Regions from separate parts of the Streptomyces sp. NPDC052701 genome, predicted to be linked through region 1. Evidence: riboswitches for the same ligand, from Rfam matches in the RefSeq annotation. Region 1 holds a riboswitch; each other region holds the start of a gene.

Region 1 (3,930 bases):
GGCGCCGGACATCATCGCGCCGAACCGGCACGACACCGCCACCAGCGAGCCGGTCTTGCCGCCCAGCACGTCGAGGTAGTGGTCGACCGGATCCCGCCCGTCCTGCGGCCCCGCCGTCTCCAGGATCTGCCCGGTGACCAGCCGTTCGAACGCCACGGCCTGCACCCGCACGGCCTCCGGCCCGAGGTCGGCGAGGATCTGCGAGGCGCGCGCGAAGAGGAAGTCGCCGGTGAGGACCGCGACGGAGTTGCCCCAGCGGGTGTTCGCGCTGGACACCCCGCGGCGCACCTCGGCCTCGTCCATCACGTCGTCGTGGTACAGCGTGGCGAGGTGGGTCAGCTCCACGACGACGGCCGACGGCACGATCCCGGGCGCGTGCCGGTCGCCGAACTGTGCGCAGAGCATCACGAGCAGCGGCCGGAACCGCTTGCCGCCGGCGCGCACCAGGTGCTGGGCGGCCTCGGTGATGAAGGGCACCTCGCTCTTGGTCGCCTCGAGCAACCCTTCCTCGACAGCCGTCAACCCGGCCTGGACATCGGCTTCCAGAGCCTGGTCCCGCACGCTCAGCCCGAACGGCCCGACGACGGTCACGAGGGGTCTCCTGTCTGCTGGTGTCTACTGGCGATTACGCGGTTTGTCGATACGTCGCTGCCCTCACTCAAGTCAGCGTATCCGGTCACGTTTCGATCACTGCCAGCGCCCACTCCCCCGGTCGTGACGTCGCCCGACCGGGAACGGCCCTCCCGGGCCGGGGGTGTCGGATCACACACGGAGCGTCCTCGGCCGGCCGGCGGGAACCGGCCGGTGGAGCGGCCCGCCGGAAAGCGGCGACCCGCGCCCCGGGTCACGCCATATAGCCCCTATTCCGGCATACAGTCCATTTCTCCACCGTGCCCGATTTGACATAGAAAGCAATTGGAATTCCCCTTGGCGGGAAATGCACTTCGAGCTCACGATCAGTGAAGTAAATCACTCACGGTCCCCGCGTCCCGTCGCGCCGGACACCGCCGTTCCGCCTTTCCGGAAGCGCGAGTTGGGCTTGGCGACCGCAAAGGATCAAGTGCCCCATAAACCCCATGACAAGATCGAAGGGGGTTTTATGTGACGTCGGCACTTGTTCCCGACATGTGCTCTCGCATACGTTCCGGGCCTGCCGGGCGGACGCCGAATCCTGCCGCCGCCCGAGCCACCCGATGACCACTTCACTCACGTACGGCAGGAGCGGGGGACCCAGGCAAGCCGCCGGACCGGGCATCGCACCGGAACGGCTCGGGGTGAAGCCGCGCTCACGCGGCCGGGCACCTCCCGCCCGAACCCGACAGCTCACCTCGCAGGCGTCGGAGAGGAACACCGCAATGCCCGGACGAGGCAACCACCGCCGCCCCAGGACCAACCCCCTCATCCGAGGTGTCGTCGCCGCCGGCACCGGCGGAGCCGCCCTCACGCTCCCCCTCCTGGGCGCGACCGCCGCGAACGCCGCCCAGCCGCCCCGGATCGCGCAGACCACCGTCCAGTCCGCCGCCCAGGCGGTCCAGACGCCCCGGCCCCTGACGTACACCGTGGTCAAGGGCGACACGCTCTACCGGATCGCAAAGACCCACGACGTGCGCGGCGGATGGCGCCAGCTGTACGAGGACAACCGCGCGGCCGTCGGCGACGACCCGGGGCTGATCCACCCGGGCCTCGAACTCCAGGTCAAGACGGCGAAGGCGAAGGCCGGCGACACCGCCGGCACCACTGACGCCGAGGGCACCGCCGACACCACCGACGCCGAGGGCGCCGCGGACGCCCAGGCGGGCACGGCGGCCGGGCCGGCGGCGAAGGCCGCCGGATCCGTCGCCGACGCCGTCCCGGTCGCCGCGAAGACCTACCCGGACAACCTCGACGGCTGGATCCGCGAAGCGCTGGACATCATGGCGCAGCACGGGATCCCGGGGACCTACGAGGGCATCCACCGCAACATCATGCGCGAGTCCTCCGGCAACCCGCTGGCCGTCAACAACTGGGACTCCAACGCCGCCGCCGGCACCCCGTCCAAGGGCCTGCTCCAGGTCATCGACCCGACCTTCCAGGCCTACCACGTGCCCGGCACCTCGTGGGACCCGTTCGACCCGGTCGCCAACATCACCGCGGCCTGCAACTACGCGGCCCAGCGGTACGGCTCGATCGACAACGTCAACGGCCCGTACTAGGCCGCGGCCCGGGCGAGGCGGGTGCGGGCGGGCGCCCGCTCGCACCCGCCCGTACCCGACCGGGTCAAGAAGCGCCGAAGAGCCGCTCGAGGACGACGGCGATGCCGTCGTCCTCGTTCGACAGGGTGACCTCGTCGGCGACGGCCTTGAGTTCGGGGTGGGCGTTGGCCATGGCGACGCCACGGGCGGCCCAGTCGAACATGGGGATGTCGTTGGGCATGTCGCCGAAGGCGATGGTCCGCTCCGGGCCCAGCCCCAGGCGCTCGGCGGCCAGCGCCAGACCGGTCGCCTTGGTGATGCCGCACGGCTGGAGCTCGACGGTGCCGGGCCCGGACATGGTGACCGTAGCGAGGGAACCGACCACCGAGCGCGCGGTCGCCGCCAGTTCGTCGTCGCTCAGGCGCGGATGGCGCATCAGCACCTTGCTGATCGGCGCGCACCACAGGTCCTCGCGGCGCGCGACCCGCAGGGCGGGCAGCGTCGGGTGCGGCATCAGGTAGCCAGGCTCGATGAGCGTGAGCCCGTCGACCCCGTCCTGGTCGACCGCGGCGTACACCTCCCCCACCTCGGCCTCGACCTTCTCCAGCGCGGTCTCGGCCAGCTCCCGGTCCAGGGTGACGGACCACAGCAGCCGGTCCGCGCCGGCGTCGTACACCTGCGCGCCCTGCCCGCACACCGCGAGCCCTTCGCAGCCGAGGTCGTCCAGGAGCGGCCGTACCCTCGGCGCCGGACGTCCCGTCACCACCAGATGCCGGGCACCGGCCCGCGCCACCCGCGCGAGCGCGGCGAGGGACCGGTCGGAGAGGGTGTCGTCGCCGCGCAGCAGCGTTCCGTCCAGGTCGGTGGCGATGAGTGAGTACGGGGTGGGAGCGGCCATGATCAGAGAATACGGACAGCGCGCCCGTCCCATTCACCACGCGCGGGGCGCACACCGCTCCCCGGGGCGCGCGCCCGCGGGGCGGTTTCCGGCATCGCCGGGTACAGGCCGGTTGAAGGCCTCTGCACCACTTGGCGGCAACTTGCTCCGCTACCTACCGTCAGGGCGGTCCCGGGCGGTACCTTCCCTGTGTCCAGGGGGGACTTGATCGGGGGGTCGAGTTGAGCGGTGGACGCATTCGCGTGCTGAGGACCGGGGAGCTCGGCGAGGGGGACAGGGAGCGCTGGCGGGAGCTGCGCGCCGCGGCAGGAACGCCGCGCAACCCGTTCATGGAACCGGAGTTCACCGAGGCCGTGGGCCGGGTACGGCCGCGGGCCCGGGTCGCCGTGATCCACGACGGGCCCGAACCGGCCGGCTTCCTGCCCTACGAGCGGGGCCCGCTCGGGCAGGGCCGGGCCATCGGGCTCGGGGTGTCGGACAGCCAGGGGGCGGTGCTGCGCCCGGGTCTCGCCCTGCGGGCCGGTGAACTGCTGCGGGCCTGCTCGCTGTCGAGCTACGCCTTCGACAACCTGGGCGCGGAGCAGGAGGTGTTCGTCCCCTACGCCGCCGAGGAGCACGCCACGTACGTCATCGACGTGGAGAAAGGCTACGAGACCTACGAGTCCGTGCTGCGCGCCCGGTCGCCGAAGTTCCTGAAGACCACCCTCGCCAAGGAGCGGCGGATGGGCCGCCAGGTCGGCGGGCTGCGGTTCGTCTTCGACGAGCGCGACCCGGCCGCGCTGCGCACGCTCATGGAGTGGAAGTCGGCCCAGTACCGCCGGACGGGCCGCCGGGACCGGTTCGCACAGGAGTGGATCACCC
Region 2 (3,930 bases), on a different contig from region 1:
CGCGCCCACTGGACGTCGTCCCGGCGGATCTCGAAGGCGCCGCGCACCGGCAGCGGCGGCCAGGGCTGCTCCGGGTCGGCCGGGACCTCCAGGCCGAGCACCTGCCCGGCGCGCAGCGCCACGCGCGTGTGCCCCTCGGGCGACAGGTGCAGCCGGTCGGTGTCCCAGGCCCGGCGGTCCTGGATGCTCCTGAGGGACCACAGGTCGAGCACCGGGCAGCCGTACCGGTCGGCGATGGCCCGCACGTGCCCGTTGTACGTGGCGATCTTGCCGCGCAGGTGCTTGAGCACGGGCACGCCACGGGTGTCGAATCCGGTGGTCACCATGACGGTGCCGGCCGTCGCGGCGAGCGCGGCCACCGCCCGTTCGAAGCGCTCGGCCACCTCGTCCGGGTCGGTGCCCGGGCGGAGGATGTCGTTGCCCCCCGCGCAGAACGAGACCAGGTCCGGGGCGAGTTCGACGGCTCTGGGAACCTGCTCCTGAACGATCTGGTCGAGCAGCCTGCCGCGCACGGCGAGGTTCGTGTACCGGAAGTCGCCTTCGGGCCTGCGGTCCGCGAGCAGCACCGCGAACCGGTCGGCCCAGCCGACGAACGCCCCGTCGGGGCCGGGGTCGCCGACGCCCTCGGTGAAGCTGTCCCCCACCGCCACGTACGACCCGATCACTGATCTGCTGTCACTCTTCGAATCGTCTGCCACAGCAGCACATGATTCACCGTGGAATGTGACCTACGCGACCGTAGGCAGGGATTGACGCGCGGTGAGATAAGCCACGCCCAAAGTCTTCCCCAAGCCGGGAATACGGCGGCCCGGCGGCGCCGGTGCGGCGACCGCGCCCGGACGTCACGGACACGGGGGCGGCTCCGCACGGTCCGGCGGGCGAAGTGCCCCCGCGCGTAAGGCTCGGGGCCGTGGCGCGGGAGCCGGCTCCGTGGCCGGGCCGCCGTTTCCCGCCGGCGCCCCGGTGCGCCGAAGGCCGGGCCCCGGGATCGGGGTCCGGCCTTCGGCGGCGTGCCGGGCGGGTGGCCGCGGGGGTCAGCCGAGGGAGACGCCGTGCGAGCGGAGGTAGGCGACCGGGTCCACGTCCGAGCCGTAGTCGGGCGTGGTGCGGATCTCGAAGTGCAGGTGCGGTCCGGTCGAGTTGCCGGTCGAGCCGGAGAGGCCGACCTGCTGTCCGGCGGTGACGGTCTGGCCGGCCGAGACGGACAGCGAGGACAGGTGGGCGTACTGCGCGTAGTAGCCGTCGTCGAGCTTGATGACGACCTGGTTGCCGTACGCGCCGGCCCAGCCCGCGGAGACGACCGTGCCCGCGGCGACGGCCTTCAGGGGGGTGCCGGTCGGGACGGAGAAGTCGACGCCGGTGTGGTAGCCGCTGGACCACATGCTGCCGGCCACCTTGTAGCCGGTGCCGACGCCGCCGGACACCGGCGCGGTGTAGCCGCCGGCCGCGTCGGCGGTCCCGGCGCTCCGGCTCACGGCCGCGGCCTGCGCGGCGGCGGACGGCGCGGCGGACGGCTTCTGCGCCTTCTGGGACGACGGCTTCGCGGACGGCTTCTGCGCCGGCTTCCCGGACGAAGGCTTCGCCGCGGCCGAGGAGTTGGCGGAGGAGGACGGCTCGGCCGTACCCGCCGCCGCCTTCTCGCCGATCGACAGCTTCAGGCCGGGGTGGATCAGCGACGGGTCGTCGCCGACGGCCTCGCGGTTGTCCGCGTAGAGCTTCTTCCAGCCGCCGTCGACGTCCTGCTCGTCGGCGATCTTTGCCAGGTAGTCACCGGCCTTCACGATGTACGTGCGCACGTCCGCGTCGTTCTTCCCGGCGGTCTTCTCCCCGGTCACCGGAACGGACTGGACGGCCTTCTCCGGCGCCGACTGCGGGGTGGCGGCGTGGGCGTCGACGGCCCCCAGCAGCGGGAGGGCGAGTACGGCGCCACCGGTTCCGGCGACGGCGATGGACCGGGTGAAGCTCTGGGTCTTCGAACGGCGGTGCTTACCCTTTGCGGGCATGACGAATTCCTCTCCGGCGCCTGCGAGGTGAGCTGTCGGGTGCGAGCTGGAGATGCCCGGCCGCGCCGAGGCGCGGCTTAACCCCAAGCCGTTCCGGGAACCGGAACAGGCGTCGTACCTGTGGGTCCCCCGCTCCTGCCGTACACGGGTCAGTGGGTGCGGGCTCCGGGCGGCGGCAGGATTAGGCGTCCGTCCGGATCGGTGGCGAACGTAAGCGAACAGGACGCGCAGGGACAAGTTTGCGATTGCCCGCGCCTGCGTTTCCGGTGATTTCCGCGGACATTCCACGGTGACCCTGCGTGGATTCCGGATCATTCACCGTCCGCAAATCCCCAAGAAAAACACCTTGATTACGTGAGCATGACGGCAACGCATCGTCACGAATATGAGCCTGCTCACGCACTCGGCCCCATCTCCCCTATTTCCGGGGCACGTTATATCGAAGTTCTCTATTCGGACAGATCGGCCACTTGCCGCGAACCGCTGCGGGAACGCCCGGTCACCGGCGCCGCAGCCGCACCACGGCGGCGTCGAGGTCCCCGCGCAGCCCGGTCCGCAGACCGTGGTGCACCAGGACCGCACCCCGGTGGATTTCTCCCGTTTCGCGGCATTCGTACGACGCCGTCGGGTCGAGGCCGCGCAGCCTGAGCGCCGCGGCGGGCTCCCCGTGGCGCTGCGCCTGGAGCCAGGCGAGGACGACGGTCTCGTCGCCGAGGACGTACTGCACAGCGCTCAGCCCACCCGTCGGGGGGCGCAGCCGGTACAGGTCGCCGCGCTGCACCACGGGCCGGATCTCCTTGTAGAGCTCCACCCACTCGCGCGCCTCGGCGAGCTCTTCCTCGGTCCACCGGGTCAGGTCGCCGCCGAGGCCGAGCACCCCGGCCATGGCGCTGACGAACCGGAACCGCAGGGAGCTGGACCGGTGGTTGAGCATCGCGTTCGGGCTGTCGGTGACCCAGGCCGCCATGACCCGCGCCGGGTGGATCTGGCTGAAGCCGTGCTGGATGGCGAGCCGGTCGAGCGGGTCGGTGTTGTCCGAGGTCCACACCTGGTCCGTACGGCTCAGCACGCCGAGGTCGATCCGGCCGCCGCCGCCCGAGCAGGATTCGAAGGCGACGCCCGGGTGGGCCGCCCGCAACCGGTCCAGCAGGGCGTACAGGGCGCGGACGTGGTCCACCCACAGCCGCTGCGGATAGGGGTCGCCGGGCCAGCCGGCGTCGGTGAAGCAGCGGTTGAAGTCCCACTTGACGTAGTCGACCGGGACGCCGGACAGCAGCCCGTCGAGCCGCTCCCACAGGTACTCCCGGACGTCCTCGCGGGCCAGGTTGAGCACCAGCTGGTTGCGGAACTCCGTGCGCACCCGTCCCGGCTGGAACTGCACCCAGTCCGGGTGCGCCCGGTACAGGTCGCTGTCCGGGTTGACCATCTCCGGCTCGACCCAGATGCCGAACTGCATGCCGAGGGCGTGCACGTGGTCGGCGAGGGGCCTCAGACCGCCGGGGAAGCGGTCCGGGTCGGGCCACCAGTCGCCGAGCCCGGCCCGGTCGCCGGTGCGCGCCCCGAACCAGCCGTCGTCGACCACGAACAGCTCCACGCCCGTCGCGGCGGCCCGCTCGGCGAGCTCGCGCTGCTGCCGCTCGCAGATGTCGAAACCGGTCGCCTCCCAGGAGTTGAACAGCACGGGCCGGTCCCGGTCCGCGTCCGGGACGACGTACGCCCGCTGGTAGGCGTGCCAGGCCCGGCTGGCGCCGCCGAAGCCGCCGTCGCTCCACAGCCCCGCGAAGACCGGGGTGGTGTACGACTCCCCCTCCCCCAGCATCAGCAGGCCGGAGTCGTCGTGTCCGGCGCCGCCGGTGATCTGCACGCGGGCGTCCGGGAGTTGGGCCACGGCGATGCGCCAGGAGCCGGACCAGCCCAGGGCGCAGCC
Region 3 (3,930 bases), on a different contig from region 1:
GGTTCGCCGCCGAGGGCTCCGCCGACCTCATCCACGAGTTCGCCTTCCCGCTCCCCATCTACGCCATCTGCGACCTGCTCGGCGTCCCGCGCGAGGACCAGGACGACTTCCGGGACTGGGCGGGCATGATGATCCGGCACGGCGGGGGGCCGCGGGGCGGGGTCGCGCGGTCGGTGAAGAAGATGCGCGGCTACCTCGCCGACCTCATCCACCGCAAGCGGGAGGCCCTGCCCGCCGAACCCGCCCCCGGCGAGGACCTCATCTCCGGTCTCATCCGCGCCTCCGACCACGGCGAGCACCTCACCGAGAACGAGGCCGCCGCGATGGCCTTCATCCTCCTGTTCGCCGGTTTCGAGACGACGGTGAACCTGATCGGCAACGGCACCTACGCCCTGCTCACCCATCCCGGCCAGCGCGCCCGCCTGCAGCGCTCCCTCGCCGCCGGGGAGCGCGACCTGCTGGAGACCGGAGTCGAGGAACTCCTGCGCTACGACGGCCCCGTGGAGCTGGCCACCTGGCGGTTCGCCACCCAGCCGGTGACCATCGGCGGGCAGGACATCGCCGCCGGCGACCCCGTCCTCGTCGTCCTCGCCGCCGCGGACCGGGACCCGGAGCGGTTCGCCGACCCCGACGTGCTCGACCTCGGACGCCGCGACAACCAGCACCTCGGCTACGGCCACGGCATCCACTACTGCCTGGGCGCCCCGCTCGCCCGCCTGGAGGGCCAGACCGCGCTCGCCACGCTCCTCACCCGGCTGCCGGACCTGCGCCTGGCCGTGGACCCGGCCGAGTTGCGCTGGCGCGGCGGGCTCATCATGCGCGGACTGCGCACCCTGCCGGTGGAGTTCACCCCGCCGCGCTAGGCCCTGTCGCCGGACTCCCGCCGTCCGGCCGGAGGGCGGCCCCTCCCATACCCGCCGTACCAGCGCAAACGTGTCACACGTTCATCTCTGTGATCTCCATGTGATCTGCACGGCATGAACTTGTGACAAGTGATCGTATGCCTATACGTTCACCCATCAGCGTGGCGTGCCTGCTCGACCCGCCACGCCGGTCACTGCTGTCTTGGGAAAGGTCTCCCCATGCTCTCCGGGAACGGTCGTCACCGCCGCCCTCGCCAGGCTCCGGCTCTCCTCGTCGCGGCCGGAGTGACCGGCTCCGCCATCGCGATCCCGCTCCTCGGGGCCTCCGGCGCCAGTGCGGCCGACGGCACGACCTGGGACCGGGTCGCCGAGTGCGAGACCGGCGGCGCCTGGAGCCAGAACAGCGGCAACGGCTACTACGGCGGTCTGCAGGTGACCCAGGAGGACTGGGAGGCCTACGGCGGTCTCGACTACGCCGCGAGCGCGGACCAGGCCAGCCGCTCCCAGCAGATAGCCGTCGCCGAGAGAATCCTCGCCGACCAGGGGGTCGGCGCCTGGGGGACCTGCGGGCTGACCGCCGGGCTGGACAAGGACTCGACCTCCGTCGACATCGACACCGGGGTGGCGGACGACGCGTCGGGAACCTCCGGTTCGTCCGGTTCATCCGGATCGTCCGGACTGCTCGGGGGGGCCGGCTCCACCGGCTCCTCCCGTGCGTCCGGTTCCCCCGGTTCGGCGGAGGACCCCTCGCCGTCCCCCTCGTCCCCGTCCGACGGACCGTCGAAGAGCGCGGACGAGAAGTCAAAGTCCGGCAAACCGTCCGGTTCTGACGCCGACTCGGACTCCGGCGACAGCGGTTCGCCGCGCCCCGACGGCTCGCCGACGGCCGGCCCGGAGGGCGGCGACCCGGCCGACTCCGGCCGGACCGACGGCTCTTCCGCGCCGGCCGACACCGGGACGACCGGCTCCGGCCGGCACCGCGGCCCCAGCGCCCAGGAGACCGCGGAGGAGGGCCGCGCGGCCGCGTCGGCGGGCCGGCACGCCTCGCGCGGGGAGGGTGCCTCGCGCGGCGCGCTGGGCGGCTCGTACACCGTGCGCGAGGGGGACAGCCTGTGGTCCATCGCCGACTCCCTTGACCTCAGCGGCGGATGGCAGGCGCTGTACGAGGAGAACGAGAAGGTGGTCGGCGCGGACCCGAACCGGATCGTCCCCGGTCAGGACCTTGAGGTCGGAGTCGAACCGGGCAAAAAGTAGCGTAGTGACAGCGGGAGTTCACGTCACGGTTCGCGCTGAATGTCCCATATAAGTGCGGTGAGAGATAGATCTCAGAAGCCCTGATCGTCTTTGAAATTCCGCGGATCGCGTGTCTACGGTCGTGACCGTTCGCCACCGCGAGCCCCGGCTGCCGCAACGCCGAATCCTGCCAGCGGCCGTCCGGGAACAGTCGTCGCGTCAAGCGCCGCAGGCAGGAGCGGGGGACCCAAGGTAAGTGCCGGGCCCAGCACTTGGGGCTGGATCCGGCTAGGGGTGAAGCCGTGTCCCGCAAGGGGCGCGGCCGGGCAACTCAACCGGCCCGAACCCGACAGCTCACCTCGCAGGCGTCGGTGAGGGGATCCATCCATGCTGTTTTCCGGCAAGGGCAAGCACCGTCGTTCGTCCAAGGCCACCCGTGCCATCGCCATGGCGGGTGTCGCCGGCGCCGCCGTCGCCGCCCCGCTGATGGCGGCCGGCACCGCCTCCGCCGCCACCGCCTCCGAGTGGGAGGCCGTCGCCCAGTGCGAGTCCGGCGGCAACTGGTCCATCAACACCGGCAACGGCTACTACGGCGGTCTGCAGTTCTCCGCCTCCACCTGGGCCGCTTACGGCGGCACGCAGTACGCGGCCACCGCCGACAAGGCCAGCAAGGCGCAGCAGATCGAGATCGCCGAGAAGGTCCTCGCGGGCCAGGGCAAGGGCGCCTGGCCGGTCTGCGGCAAGAACCTGTCCGGCGCCTCGTACGACGGCGGCTCCGCGGCGGCCGGCTCCTCGCAGGGCGCCGGTTCCACCGAGACCCGTCAGAGCGAGCCGCAGGCGGCCTCCCGCTCCGCCGAGCGCCCGGCCCAGAGCCAGCAGACTCAGCAGAGCCAGCCGACCCGGCAGAGCCAGAAGACCGTCACCACCCCGACCGGCAAGAAGGTCAAGAAGGGCGACGGCGAGTACAAGGTCGTCAAGGGCGACACCCTCAGCTCGATCGCCGCGGAGCGCGACGTCGAGGGCGGCTGGGCGAAGCTGTTCGAGCTGAACAAGGACATCGTCGAGGACGCCAACCTCATCTACCCGGGCCAGCAGCTGCACCTGAAGTAAGGCGCGGCCCCGGGCCCGCCCCCGTCCCCGCGGACTCCCCGCCCCGGTGCGCGTTCCCCGTGCGCGCCGGGGCGGAGTCGTGCGCGGGAACGGGCACACCCTTTTGTTCCGAGCGGAAACAATTTACCCTCTGTTCTGTCCGACAGATGGGTGACCGGCTGGCCGATTACCCGGAGCCGGTTAGGCTCGTCTCGCAGAGCCATCGCGGTCCTGCTCACCCGCGTCACATCCAAGAAGGAGATGCTCGTGCCGTCCATCGACGTCGTCGTAGCCCGGGAAATCCTGGACTCCCGAGGCAACCCCACGGTCGAGGTCGAGGTCGGCCTCGACGACGGCAGCACGGGTCGTGCCGCCGTCCCGTCCGGCGCCTCCACCGGCGCCTTCGAGGCCATCGAACTCCGCGACGGCGACTCCAACCGCTACCTGGGCAAGGGCGTGGAGAAGGCCGTCCTCGCCGTCATCGAGCAGATCGGCCCGGAGCTGGTCGGCTACGACGCCACCGAGCAGCGCCTGATCGACCAGGCCATGTTCGACCTGGACGCCACCGACAACAAGGGCTCCCTCGGCGCCAACGCCATCCTCGGCGTCTCCCTCGCCGTCGCCCACGCCGCCTCCGAGGCCAGCGACCTGCCCCTCTTCCGCTACCTGGGCGGCCCGAACGCGCACCTGCTGCCGGTGCCGATGATGAACATCCTGAACGGCGGCTCGCACGCCGACTCCAACG
Region 4 (3,930 bases), on a different contig from region 1:
CGGCCAGTCGCCGACCTTCACGGTGGACGTCGAACTGAGCCGTGACGAGCGGCTGCGCATCGGTGTCACCGACAGCCACCCGCGCTTCCCCAGGCGGCTGCCCGCCGCCGTCCAGCAGGACAACGGCCGCGGCATGGTGATCATCCGGTGGCTGGCCGCGGAGTGCGGCGGCAGTCTGCGCGTCCGCCCCACCCGCGAGGGCGGCAAGACGGTCTCCATCGAACTGCCGTGGGCCGTTCCGGCCCGGCCGGTGCCCGCGGCGGGGCGGCGGGAGGCGTAGGCCTCGGTCCCGCCGTGACCGCCGGGCCGGGCCGGGGCGGCGGGGTGATGCCCAGGGCGGGGCAATGCCCGCGGCGGGGCGTGCCCCGAGGGGTACCGGCGCCGGTCCGGGACCGCCCCCGCGGCAGCCGCTGCCGGCGCCAGCCGTGGCCGTGCCCGCCCCGGTGGGCTTCCCGGCCGTGGCGCTGCGGGCGGGCCGCCCCGGCAGGGCGCCGCGCGGCCCGCGCGGCCCGCGTCGGCGGTGGCGCACCGACGCCTCACGGCGCGGCTTCCCTCCCGGAACCACCGGTCCGGGCACCACCGTCGGCGGCAGCCCGACGGCGGCAGCCCGACGGCGGCGCGGGCCGGCTCCGTGCCCGGCCCGGTGCCGCGCGCCTCGCGGGCCGGCTCCACGCGGCGCGTAGGACGGCCCGCGAGGCGCGCGGCCGCGTACGTGGTGCGCCGGACCGCGCCGAAGGGCTCGAAGCCCGAGGTGAGGGCGGGCTGTAGCAGGAAGGCGAAGAGGATCTGTACGTCCGTCCGGGTGCCGCGCGGATCCCGCAGGAACTCCACGAAGCCGCGGCCGGCGGGTCCCAGCGGTGTCCCGTTGCGCGCGGTGCGGGGACACCGCTGGGACGCGCCGGTCACGGGGGCACAGGCAACCGCCTGAGCCCGTGTCACGCCCCGGCGGGGCGGCGGCCGCCCGGCGCGCCGCCGCCCCGCCAGGGGATCACTTCACCCGGCCGTACCAGACGCTCTTGGTCCAGATCTTCTGCAGCCGCACGACGTCACCGGTCTTCGGGGCGTGCCATATCTTGTCCTTACCCGCGTAGATGCCGACGTGGTACACGTTGCTCCCCGAGTGGAAGAACACCAAGTCGCCCGCCTTGCGGCTCCTGGCGGAGATGTGGCGGGTCTTGTTGTACTGCTGGGCCGCCGTCCGGGGCAGCTTCTTGCCGGCCTTCTTGAACGAGTACAGCGTGAGCCCCGAGCAGTCGAACCTGCGCGGCCCCGTGGCACCCCACTTGTAGGGCGAACCCTTCTTGCTGGCCGCGACTTGCAGTGCCTTGGTCGCAGGCGAGGCGGCTTCTGCCTCCGAGACGAAGCCGGGCGCCACGATCGAGCCGCCCACGGCGGCGATGGTCAGGGCCGAGGCCGTACCGGCCCGGGCCATGAGCGACGGGACACGATTGAGCGCAGTCATGCGCAACCCTTCGTCAGCCGCCTGTGAAGGATGACCTGTCGGATTCGGGCTGGCGAAGTAGCCCGGCCGCGAGCGAACTCGCGGCTTCACCCCAAGGGCCGCTCGGAACTGGCGCTCCGGCGACCCGTCGTGCTTGGGTCCTCCACTCCTGCCGATCCACTCCTGTCGACCGGTCATCCGGGCGGCGGCAGGACTCGGCGTCCGCCCGGACCGCCCCGCCGCGGTGGCGGGGGCTTGTCGTCAGACACGGATCTTCACCCATGGATGTCCGAAAAACCCAACGCAACCGGGAATTTGTGTTGTTACTCACCACTCATCCGTTCGGGTGGACACCTCGGCGTTCGAGACATCGTCCAGGGGACCGAGGAGCCCCGGACCAGCGGCGGAATACCTCATTCCGGCGTGGGACCGCGCGTCTCGCGCAACCGCGAGGGGTCAAAAACAGTAGGTGTGGCTAGTCCGGAAGGGGGTAAGCCGTTTGGTCCGTTTCGTCGCCGCCCCGAACTCCTCGCCGACGCGGCAGGTGACCGCAGGGATGGGGGAGCGTCAGATTCCGGTGTCCGGGGGCAGGGTGACCCGGGCGGTGCGCCGCTCGCCGCCCTGGCCCGCGCAGCGCGCGGCGCGCGGGTCAGGGCGGCGGCGCGCATGTCGTCCCGCCCCGCTGGTGCATCGGGGTGAGCGCGTCGCGCGGGGCGGTCGCCGTGCCGGCCGGCGCCTGCGCGGCCCGCGGCCCGCGGCAGGCGTCGCCGGGCGACGCGGATCGATGCGGCCCAGCAGGCCGACGACGTCCAGGCGACGGCCGGTCACCCGGCCCGGCGCGGGCCGTGCTGGTCGGCGCCGCGAGCGGACCGCTCCGCGGTGGCGGCCGACGTGGCGGAGGGGGCCCGGCCGCGCGTCGGGCCGTCCGCCGCCGCCATCGCCCTGCCGGGGCAGGGCGGGGCGCGGGCCCGTCACGGCGTTCGGCTCACCGTCGCCGGCGCGGCCGAACCGCACCGGCTTCCCGAGCAGCCGGTCTCCCGCCGGCGGCAGCGACCTGTCCGTCACGACGCGCGTGGCCCTGACGGGCCACGGCCCGTCTCGTGCCGCGCGAGGAGCCGGTACTGGGACGGACCGGGCAGCGGCCCGGCCGGCCGGGCACCCGGCTGACCGCCGGGCGCACCGTCCTCGACCAGAACCGGCCCGCGGGCCCGGCGCCCCGGGCGGCTGGGACGGGCCCGCCGTGCTCGCGGGACACCGGGCCGTCGGCCAACTCGTCCTTGCCCGGACGGAGTTCACCGGGGAACCGGCGCCGGCACGGGTGCTGGGGAGGGCACCGCCGTGGTGCCGCCGGCCGGTCCGGCGGCGCCGGTGACCGCGGTGGCGCCGGTGACCGCGGTGGCGCCGGACGGCCCGCGGCTGCGCCGCCTGCCGTGCGAGGCGCTCACGGTGCTCGGCTGAGCTTCCGGCGAGCGAACGAGCCGATCCGTTTATCGGATTGGCAAAGAAGGGCGTCCCCCTCTGTTCCCGGGAGCCCCGCAGCAGAAAGGATCCCCCGGTACTCATCGAACAGTCCAGGGGGAGGCCCCACTTGAGGGATTCAGGACCCAAGAGACGTGCGACGGCGCTCGGTTCGGCCGGCGTGCTCGTCACGACCGCGCTCGTGGCCGGCGCGATGTCCGCGCCCACGGCGAGCGCGAGCGCGGACACCCGCCACGGCCGGGACCGCGAGGCACGGGGCGTGGCGATCGCCGCCGCCCGGGCCGCGCAGACCGGCATCGACTGGCGGGACTGCCCCGCCGACTGGGGGCTGGAGAAGCCGATCCAGTGCGGCTGGGTCACCGTGCCGCTCGACTACGCCAAGCCCTACGGCAAGCAGATCAAGCTCGCCGTCGACCGCGTCGGCAACACCGGCACCGAGGCGGAGCGCCAGGGCGCGCTCGTCTACAACCCCGGCGGCCCGGGCGGCTCCGGCCTGCGCTTCCCGCGCCGGGTCACCACCAAGAACCCGCTCTGGACGAACGTGGCCAAGGCGTACGACTTCGTGGGCTTCGACCCGCGCGGCGTCGGCAAGTCCACGCCCATCTCCTGCGTGGACCCGCAGGAGTTCGTCAAGGCGCCCAAGATGGACCCGGTGCCCGACTCCGAGGCCGACAAGCGCGCCCAGCGCAAGCTGGCCCGCGAGTACGCCGAGGGCTGCCAGGAGCGCAGCGGCGCGATGCTGCCGCACATGACCACGCCGAACACCGCGCGCGACCTCGACGTCATCCGCGCCGCGCTCGGCGAGCGGAAGCTCAACTTCCTCGGCGTCTCCTACGGCACCTACCTCGGCGCCGTCTACGGCACCCTCTTCCCGGGCCACGTGCGCCGCATGGTCGTCGACAGCGTCGTCAACCCGTCCCGCGACAAGATCTGGTACCAGGCCAACCTCGACCAGGACGTCGCCTTCGAGACGCGCTGGAAGGACTGGCAGGACTGGGTCGCCGCGAACG

Evidence for each region. A riboswitch is a leader RNA that binds a small molecule or an ion and turns the genes downstream of it on or off. The one in region 1 is predicted to bind cyclic di-AMP.
Region 2: linked by a shared signal. The riboswitch ahead of AB0L29_RS14225 (LysM peptidoglycan-binding domain-containing M23 family metallopeptidase) and the one ahead of AB0L29_RS17875 (LysM peptidoglycan-binding domain-containing protein) in region 1 are both predicted to bind cyclic di-AMP.
Region 3: linked by a shared signal. The riboswitch ahead of AB0L29_RS04940 (transglycosylase family protein) and the one ahead of AB0L29_RS17875 (LysM peptidoglycan-binding domain-containing protein) in region 1 are both predicted to bind cyclic di-AMP.
Region 4: linked by a shared signal. The riboswitch ahead of AB0L29_RS16400 (C40 family peptidase) and the one ahead of AB0L29_RS17875 (LysM peptidoglycan-binding domain-containing protein) in region 1 are both predicted to bind cyclic di-AMP.

The regions. Positions count from the first base shown of each region.
Region 1 covers NZ_JBFATO010000014.1:39,514-43,443, reverse strand. Annotated here, with positions in the region: gene AB0L29_RS17880 (polyprenyl synthetase family protein) at 1-591, opposite strand, end outside; cyclic di-AMP (ydaO/yuaA leader) riboswitch at 1,194-1,350, shown strand; gene AB0L29_RS17875 (LysM peptidoglycan-binding domain-containing protein) at 1,356-2,192, shown strand; gene AB0L29_RS17870 (HAD family hydrolase) at 2,257-3,069, opposite strand; gene AB0L29_RS17865 (GNAT family N-acetyltransferase) at 3,312-3,930, shown strand, end outside.
Region 2 covers NZ_JBFATO010000010.1:46,786-50,715, forward strand. Annotated here, with positions in the region: gene AB0L29_RS14220 (SGNH/GDSL hydrolase family protein) at 1-665, opposite strand, end outside; gene AB0L29_RS14225 (LysM peptidoglycan-binding domain-containing M23 family metallopeptidase) at 1,035-2,003, opposite strand; cyclic di-AMP (ydaO/yuaA leader) riboswitch at 2,008-2,168, opposite strand; gene AB0L29_RS14230 (alpha-galactosidase) at 2,503-3,930, opposite strand, start outside.
Region 3 covers NZ_JBFATO010000002.1:408,232-412,161, forward strand. Annotated here, with positions in the region: gene AB0L29_RS04930 (cytochrome P450) at 1-863, shown strand, start outside; gene AB0L29_RS04935 (transglycosylase family protein) at 1,083-2,117, shown strand; cyclic di-AMP (ydaO/yuaA leader) riboswitch at 2,311-2,479, shown strand; gene AB0L29_RS04940 (transglycosylase family protein) at 2,484-3,206, shown strand; gene eno (phosphopyruvate hydratase) at 3,453-3,930, shown strand, end outside.
Region 4 covers NZ_JBFATO010000012.1:111,843-115,772, forward strand. Annotated here, with positions in the region: gene AB0L29_RS16395 (ATP-binding protein) at 1-280, shown strand, start outside; gene AB0L29_RS16400 (C40 family peptidase) at 989-1,462, opposite strand; cyclic di-AMP (ydaO/yuaA leader) riboswitch at 1,466-1,672, opposite strand; partial or broken gene AB0L29_RS16405 (urease accessory protein UreD) at 2,164-2,899, shown strand; gene AB0L29_RS16410 (alpha/beta hydrolase) at 3,030-3,930, shown strand, end outside.